2 regions of the Streptomyces sp. NPDC002825 genome follow, and region 1 is predicted to be linked to the other one. Evidence: riboswitches for the same ligand, from Rfam matches in the RefSeq annotation. Region 1 holds a riboswitch; the other holds the start of a gene.

The links. Region 1 has a riboswitch for ZMP and ZTP ahead of glyA (serine hydroxymethyltransferase). Riboswitches for the same ligand answer to the same signal wherever they lie in the genome.
Region 2: it holds a riboswitch for ZMP and ZTP, as region 1 does, so the genes downstream of both, ABT041_RS06140 (bifunctional 5,10-methylenetetrahydrofolate dehydrogenase/5,10-methenyltetrahydrofolate cyclohydrolase) here and glyA (serine hydroxymethyltransferase) in region 1, are expected to answer to the same signal.

The regions. Positions count from the first base shown of each region.
Region 1 covers NZ_JBEOVH010000028.1:37,782-41,983, forward strand. Annotated here, with positions in the region: gene ABT041_RS29235 (glutathionylspermidine synthase family protein) at 1-141, shown strand, start outside; gene ABT041_RS29240 (hypothetical protein) at 148-348, opposite strand; gene rocD (ornithine--oxo-acid transaminase) at 666-1,871, opposite strand; ZMP/ZTP riboswitch at 1,995-2,085, shown strand; gene glyA (serine hydroxymethyltransferase) at 2,150-3,418, shown strand; gene ABT041_RS29255 (serine hydrolase domain-containing protein) at 3,741-4,202, opposite strand, start outside.
Region 2 covers NZ_JBEOVH010000003.1:310,756-314,957, reverse strand. Annotated here, with positions in the region: gene exaC (acetaldehyde dehydrogenase ExaC) at 1-551, opposite strand, end outside; gene ABT041_RS06145 (GAF domain-containing protein) at 594-1,886, opposite strand; ZMP/ZTP riboswitch at 2,021-2,126, shown strand; gene ABT041_RS06140 (bifunctional 5,10-methylenetetrahydrofolate dehydrogenase/5,10-methenyltetrahydrofolate cyclohydrolase) at 2,155-3,009, shown strand; gene ABT041_RS06135 (SWF or SNF family helicase) at 3,179-4,202, opposite strand, start outside.

The sequences.
Region 1 (4,202 bases):
CCGCTGCCCGACTTCGACGGCAACCGGGTGGTGCTCGGCGCGTGGGTCGTCGAGGACGAGGCGGCGGGGCTCGGCATCCGGGAGTCGGCGGGGCTCGTCACCGACGAGTACGCCCGCTTCCTCCCGCACGTGATCCTCTAGGACCCGTCAGATCTTCACCACGGTGACGGCCGGGCCGCAGAGCAGCGTCAGATCCTCCGGATCCGGGGTCAGGACGGTGACCGGGCCCGCCGCGCGGCGCGCGACCGCCGCCAGGACGGCATCGATCGCGTACTTGTGGCCGTGCAGGCCCTGCTCCCGCAGGAGCACGGCGGCCTCGTCGCTCACGGACCGGGTGACGTCGTGCACGTCGATGCGGGACAGGACCCATTGGATGCGCGCCGGGTGGACCCGCTCGTAGTCCGCCCCCAGACGGGTCGTTGTCGATCTCGAAGTCGGCCACGATCTCCCGTTGCCGCTCCATGGCGAGTCGATGCTCCAGCGCCTCCGCGACGTACGCGGAGAAACCGCCGGCCCCGACACGGCTGCGCACGCTCTCGGCGAGCTCCTCGGGCAGGCTGATCGAGTACTTCTTGCTACCGCTCATGCACCCGATCGTTCTGTCGATGCCCCCCTCGCAGGCGGTTTCCAACCGCACCACCAGGGGAGCCCGGCGTTCCCGACGCTCAGTCCGACAGAACCCCCCTCAACTGCTCCAGACCCCAGTCCAGGTCCTCCTTCGAGATGACCAGCGGCGGAGCGATCCGGATCGTCGAACCGTGCGTGTCCTTCACCAGCACCCCGCGCTCCATCAGCCGCTCCGAGATCTGCCGGCCCGTCCCCTTCGACGGCACGATGTCGACGCCCGCCCACAGCCCGCGCCCGCGCACCGCCTCCACCGCGCCGCCGCCCACGAGCAGCCCCAGCTCCGCGTGGAGGTGCTCGCCCAGCTCCGCCGCCCGCTCCTGGAACTCGCCCGTCCGCAGCATCGCGATCACCTCCAGGGCCACCGCGCAGGCCAGCGGGTTCCCGCCGAACGTCGACCCGTGCTCACCCGGCCGGAAGACCCCGAGCACGTCACGGTCGGCCACCACCGCCGACACCGGCACCACCCCGCCGCCCAGCGCCTTCCCCAGGATGTACACGTCCGGCACCACCCCCTCGTGCTCGCACGCGAACGTCCGCCCCGTCCGGCCCAGACCCGACTGGATCTCGTCCGCCATGAACAGCACGTTCCGCCGGCGCGTCAGCTCCCGCACCCCCGCCAGATAGCCGGCCGGCGGGACCAGGACCCCCGCCTCGCCCTGGATCGGTTCGAGCAGCACCGCCACCGTGTTCTCGGTGACCGCCGCCTCCATCGCCGTCAGGTCCCCGTACGGCACGATCTCGAACCCCGGCGTGTACGGCCCGAAGTGGTCCCGCGCCTCGTGGTCCGTCGAGAAGCTCACGATCGTCGTCGTCCGGCCGTGGAAGTTGTTCGCCGCCACCACGATCTTCGCGTGCCCGTCCGGCACGCCCTTCACCTCGTACCCCCACTTCCGGGCGGTCTTCACGGCCGTCTCGACCGCCTCCGCCCCCGTGTTCATCGGCAGCACGGCCTCCTTCCCGCACAGCTCCGCCAGCTGCGTGCAGAAGTCGGCGAACCGGTCGTGGTGGAAGGCGCGCGAGGTCAGCGTCACCCGCTCCAGCTGCGCCTTCGCCGCGTCGATCAGACGCCGGTTGCCGTGCCCGAAGTTGAGCGCCGAGTACCCGGCGAGCATGTCGAGATAGCGACGGCCCTCGACATCGGTCATCCAGGCACCGTCCGCCGAGGCGACGACGACCGGAAGGGGGTGGTAGTTGTGAGCGCTGTGCGCGTCCGCGGAAGCGATCGCGTCTTCTGTCCTCGACACGGGATCTCCGTTCGTCCTGCGGCTCGGGGGGTGGCTCGTCCCCAGGGGGCTGTGGCCCCTTTCTTATCGTCGCTCGGATGCCGGACGGGGAAACCTCGGCGACGGCACGCCAGCTACCCTGGAAACACGCACGGCGACTGGCGTACGGGGAAGCGACCCCGGGGGAGCCGTGCGCGCTCCACCACACGAGGTGCCGCTCGCCTGGGCATCACGGGCCCCTGGTCCCGTGCGCACCTCCGCCCCGGGACCGTTCCGCCGAACGCCCGGAGGACACCACCATGACCATCCCGCAGCACCACCCCGCACTCGCCTCGGCCGACCCCGAGCTCGCCGCCCTCGTCGGCGCCGAGGAACGGCTCCAGGCCGAGACCCTGCGCCTCATCCCCAGCGAGAACTACGTCTCCGCCGCCGTCCTCGAGGCCTCCGGCACCGTCCTCCAGAACAAGTACAGCGAGGGCTACCCCGGCCGCCGCTACTACGAGGGCCAGCAGAACATCGACCAGGTCGAGACGCTCGCCATCGAGCGCGCCAAGGCCCTCTTCGGTGTCGACCACGCCAACGTCCAGCCCTACTCGGGCTCCCCGGCCAACCTCGCCGTCTACCTCGCCTTCGCGCAGCCCGGTGACACGGTCATGGGCATGGCCCTGCCCATGGGCGGCCACCTCACCCACGGCTGGGGCGTCTCCGCCACCGGCAAGTGGTTCCGGGGCGTCCAGTACGGCGTACGCCACGACACCGGGCGCATCGACTTCGACGAGGTCCGCGAGCTCGCCCTCAAGGAGCGCCCGAAGATCATCTTCTGTGGCGGCACCGCGCTGCCCCGCACCATCGACTTCGCCGCCTTCGGCGAGATCGCCCGTGAGTCCGGCGCCGTCCTCGTCGCCGACGTCGCCCACATCGCCGGCCTCGTCGCGGGCGGCGCGCACCCGTCCCCGGTCGGGCACGTGGACGTCATCTCCACGACCACCCACAAGACCCTCCGCGGGCCGCGCGGCGCGATGCTCATGTCCACCGAGGAGCACGCCAAGGCCCTCGACAAGGCCGTCTTCCCCGGCCTCCAGGGCGGCCCGCACAACCAGACCACCGCCGCCATCGCCGTCGCCCTCCGCGAGGCCTCCCAGCCGTCGTTCCGCGACTACGCCCACGCCGTCGTCGCCAACGCCAGGGCCCTCGCCGAGGCGCTCCTCGCGCGCGGCTTCGATCTGGTCTCCGGCGGCACCGACAACCACCTGATCCTGATCGACCTCACCCCGAAGCAGGTCCCGGGCAAGATCGCCGCGAAGGCCCTCGACCGGGCCGGAATCGTCGTCAACTACAACACCGTCCCCTACGACCCGCGGAAGCCCTTCGACCCCTCCGGCATCCGCATCGGCACCCCGTCCCTCACCTCCCGCGGCCTCACCCCGGGCCACATGGACCAGGTCGCCGAGTGGATCGACCGCGCCGTCACCGCGGCGGGCACCGGCGACGAGGACACCCTCGCCGCCGTCCGCGCGGAGGTCGCCGACCTGATGGCCGCCTACCCGGCCCCGGGCCTCCCGGTCTGACCGGCGGCTGTCCGGCCCCGGGCCTCCCGGTCTGACCGGCGGCTGTCCGGCCCGGGGTTTTCCGGTCTGGCCGGCGGCTGTCCGGCCCGGGGTTTTCCGGTCTGGCCGGCGGCTGTCCGGCCCGGGGTTTTCCGGTCTGACCGGCGGCTGTCCGGCCCGGGGTCTTCCGGTCTGACCGACGGCCGTCCGGCCCCGGGCCTCCCGGTCTGACCGGCGGCTGTCCGGCCCGGGGTTTTCCGGTCTGACCGACGGCCGTCCGGCCCCGGGCCTCCCGCTCTGGCCGGCCGCTACCCGGCCCCGGCCCTCCCCGTCTGACCGGCCGCTACCCGCCCACGGCCTCGCGGATCAAGGCCGCGAGGTCCTCGGCATGGGTGTCGTCCGCGCCCGCGTTCAGCCGGTTGCGGGTGAAGGCGAACGCGAGTCCGCGCGCGGGATCGGCGAAGGCGGTGCTGCCGCCGCTGCCGTTGTGGCCGAACGCGGTGGGCTCGCCGCCCGTCTCGGGCCGTTCGAGGAAGTAGCCGAGGCCCTTGGGGATGGGGGCGCCGAGGATCCGGTCCGGTTCGCGGGTCTGCGGCGCGTACAGCAGCGGCAGCCGCTCGGCGGGGACCAGCCGGACCCCGTCGACCTCGCCGAGCAGCGCCGCGTACATACGGGCCACGGCGCGTGCGCTCAGGGTCGCGGCGGCCGGGGCGTCGGCCCTCAGGTAGTCGGAGCGGTTGGCGAGCCGCGCGCAGGGCCACACGCCGGGGTTCGGCACGGCCCGGCGGAACGGGGCGTCCGCCGG
Region 2 (4,202 bases), on a different contig from region 1:
TTGCCGGCGGCCAGCGCCGGGGCCAGCTTCCAGACCGCCATCAGGATCGGGAAGTTCCACGGGATGATCTGCGCGACGACACCCAGCGGCTCGTGGAAGTGGTACGCCACGGTGTCGTCGTCGATCTCGCTCAGCGCGCCCTCCTGGGCCCGCAGTGCCCCCGCGAAGTAGCGGAAGTGGTCGATCGCGAGCGGGATGTCCGCGGCCAGTGTCTCCCGGACCGGCTTGCCGTTGTCCCAGGTCTCGGCGACCGCGAGCGCCTCCAGGTTCTGTTCCATGCGGTCCGCGATCCGCAGCAGGACCTGCGCCCGTTCCGCCGGCGCCGTCCGCCCCCACGCCGGGGCCGCAGCGTGCGCCGCGTCGAGGGCGCGCTCCACGTCCTCGGCGGTGCCGCGCGCGACCTCCGTGAAGGGGCGACCGTCGACCGGGCTGGGGTTCTCGAAGTAGCGCCCGGCCGCGGGAGCGACGTACTCGCCACCGATCCAGTGGTCGTAGCGAGCCTGGTACGACATGAGCGCGCCCTCGGTGCCGGGTGCGGCGTAACGGGTCATGGATGGCCTCCCTGGGACGCGCCGGCCGTCCCTGGCCGGCGCTCACGCCCGAGTGTGGAGACCCGTACGTTGCAAGCCCGTTGCACCGGCGGACAGTTCCGCCTCCAGGGAGTCGAGCCTCGCCCGTACGGGAGGAAGCTGGGGCGCCGGTACGGCCGCGCACAGCGCCCGCCAGACCACCACGTCCTCCTCGCCCCACGCGCTGTACGCCCAGTCCGCGAGCAGCCCCGGATCGCCCCGGTCGACCAGCGCGGCCCGCAGCCGGTCCGCGAGCCGTTCCCGCAGCCGTACGACCCCGGGCGCGGTCGACGCCGGAAGCAGCGGCCCCGCGTAGTCCCCGGCCGCCGCCGCGACGGCCCCCGAGGCGAGCCGACGGTCGACCGTCGCGAAGTCCGCGTCCACCGCCCCCGCGAGGCGGTACGGACGTGAGCGCAGCGCGTCGGGACCCAGCAGCGCGCGCAGCCGGGACAGCTCCGCCCGCAGCGTCACCGGTGTCACCGACTCGTCCTCGTACAGGAGCGTGAGGAGTTCGTCCCCGCCCACGCCCTCCGGGCGGTGCGCGAGGACCACCAGGATCTCGCTGTGCCGGCGGCTCAGCCGCAGCCGCCGCCCGCCCACCGTCAGCACCGCCTCGTCCCGGCCCAGCGCCGACAGCCGGAGCCGCCCCGGGTCCGGAGCCGGCCCGAGCAGCGCCAGCTGGGACTCCGCCGCCCGTGCCACCGCCTGGACGAAGCCGAGGCTGTGCGGATGCGCGAGCCGCTCCCCGCCGGTGATGTCGACCGCGCCGAGCACCCGCCCCGTGTGCGGGTCGTGCACCGGGGCCGCGGCGCAGGTCCAGGCCCGCACCGAGCGCCGGAAGTGCTCCGCGGAGACCACCTGGACGGGACGGTCGACGGCCAGGGCCGTACCCGGCGCGTTCGTCCCGACCGCGGCCTCCGACCAACGGGCCCCGGCCACGAAGTTCATGCCGCGGGCCTTGCGCAGGGTGCCCTGATGGCCCTCGACCCAGAGCATCCGCCCGGCCGCGTCGCAGACCGCCAGGAGATGCTCCCCGTCCGTCGCGTAGGCCCCCATCAGCTCCCGGATCACCGGCATCGCCGCGGACAGGGGATGTTCCTCCCGGTACGCGGCCAGCTCGTCCTCGTCCAGTTCGACCCCCGCCTCCCCGTCGCGGCTCACGCGCGCGCGTACCGACCGGCGCCAGGACGCGGCCACCAGCGGGCGGGCCTCCCGGCCGTGCGGGTCGGCCTCCGCGCCCGGGCCGACGCCCTCTGCCGGATCCACCACCGGGGCCCGCCCCGTCCGTTGTTCCCCGGCCACCCACGCATCGTTCAACTCGGCCTCCTCGTCGAGGTCGTCCCGGCCCGTCGCGCTCATCGTGGTGCGCCCGCGGGCCGCCGACAAGCCACCCCGCAGCACGGCATATGCACCCTGTCCGGGAGCGGCCCCCCACTCCTCACGTAGAGTGGGGCCCGGGCCGTGACTGGCGCTTGAGGTGGATCACCACCGGGGAGCGGCCCGGCGGGGCGTCCCTGTGACGCGACCGTGTCGATGCCGTGCGCCTGGGCGAACCACCTGTCACAGACGACGCCCAGGAGTTGCCATGTCCACCAGCACCGCCACCCTCATGGACGGCACGGCCCTCGCCCGCCGCACGGTCGAGGAGACCGCCGCCCGAGCCGCCGAGATCACCCGCCGCACCGGCGTCACGCCGTGCCTCGCGACCGTTCTGGTCGGCGCGGACCCGGCCTCCGTCACGTACGTGAAGATGAAGCAGAACCGCTGCGCGAAGGCCGGAATCCGCTCCAAGCACGTCGAGCTGCCCGCCGAGACGACCACCGAGGAGCTCGTCGCCGCCATCACCGCCCTGTCCGAGGACCCCGAGGTCCACGGCATCCTGCTGCAGCACCCGGTCGGGCCGCACATCGACGAGCGCGCCGCCTTCGAGGCCATCGCCCCCGAGAAGGACGTCGACGGCGTCACCATGGCCTCCTTCGCGGCCATGGGCTTCGGCCTGCCCGGCTTCGTCTCCTGCACGCCCGGCGGCATCATGCGCCTCCTCGACGCGTACGACGTCGAACTCAGCGGCAAGCGCGCGGTCGTCGTCGGCCGCAGCGCCATCCTCGGCAAGCCCGCCGGCCTGCTCCTCCTCGGCCGCGACGCCACCGTCACCTACTGCCACTCCCGCACCCAGGACCTCTCCTCGGTCGTCCGCGAGGCCGACGTCCTCGTCGCCGCCGTCGGCAAGCCGAACTTCATCAAGGGCGAGGACATCAAGCCGGGCGCCGTCGTCATCGACGCCGGCTACAACCCGGGCAACATCGGCGACGTCGACTTCGCCTCGGCCGCCGAGCGCGCCTCCCTCATCACGCCGGTCCCCGGCGGCGTCGGCCCGATGACCATCGCCGTGCTGCTCGCCCAGACGGTCGAGGGTGCGGAGCGCCAGCTCGGCCTGTAGGCAGCTGTACCGGGCGCGGGCTGTGACGGGGCGGCCACTCGGACCGGCGGCGCCGGTGCCGGTGGCGGGGTGGGCGCCGACGCCGGGGGGGAGCGGTGGTAACGGGGGAGCGTGTCGCCGCCCCCCCCGGCGTGCCGCGCCCACCCGGGCTGCCGGCCCACCGCCAACCTCAGCCCCCGGCTCCCGTAGCGCCCCCGGCGAGTGCCGTCGCCAGGGCCGCCGACGGGTCACGGTCCGCCGGGCCGGCCGGGGACCAGCGGGCCCCCGCCTTCAGGTACGGCCACCAGCGCCCGTCCTCGCCCAGCCGCAGCTGCGCCTCCGCGCCCACGACCGTCCACCGCGCGCCGCCCGCGCGCCGCAGCACCGGCCGCTCGTCGTCCGCCCAGGCCCCGGCGAGCCGGACCCCGGCCGGGTCGAGCGCCTCCGCGTCCGGCGTCCACTCCTCCTCCAGTACGGCGAGGGCGGCCGCGCCCCCGAACCGCCACGCGCGCGTGGCCAGGTCCAGCTCCGTCCGCGACCTGCCCGAACCGGAGGCGAGGCGCTCCGCGATCCGGGGCACGGGAGCGCCCGCCGCGAGCCGGACCGCGTCCTGACCGGTGGTCAGATGAGTCTCGGTCGGGTCCGTCACCGCCTCGTGCGCGCCGCCCGCACCCAGGACCGCGCCGAGCAGCCGGCACGCGCGCGTCGCCGCGTCCTGGGCGAGGAACTCGAGGGCCGCCGGATCGACCCCCGGCTCCGGGGGAGTGTCCGTGTCCAGGGACGGCGACCGCCCCGGCGCGGCCGGGAGCACCGGAGGGGCGGGCAGCGGCGGTACGAGGAACCCCGCCGCGAACACCTCCTCGGCCGACACGCCGGGCATGCCCCCGGCTTCCTCGAACCGGCCGCCGGCCTCCTCCCCGTCACCCGCGGACGGCGCGGCGGCCCGTGCCGTACTGCGCTCCTGGAGCTGCTCCAGGAGCGTCCGCTCGCCGCGCCCCCGCATCAGCAGGAGGACGAACGGGTCCTCGTCGAGGAGGCGCGCGACCTGGTAGCAGAGCGCCGCCGTGTGCGGGCAGTGGTCCCACGCCTCGCAGCCGCACTCCGGGTCGAGATCCCCGATGCCCGGCAGCAGGTCGAGCCCGGCCGCCGCCGCGTCCTCCACCAGGTGCGGCGGCATGTCGCGGTCGAGGAGCGCGGCGATGTGGCCCGCGCTG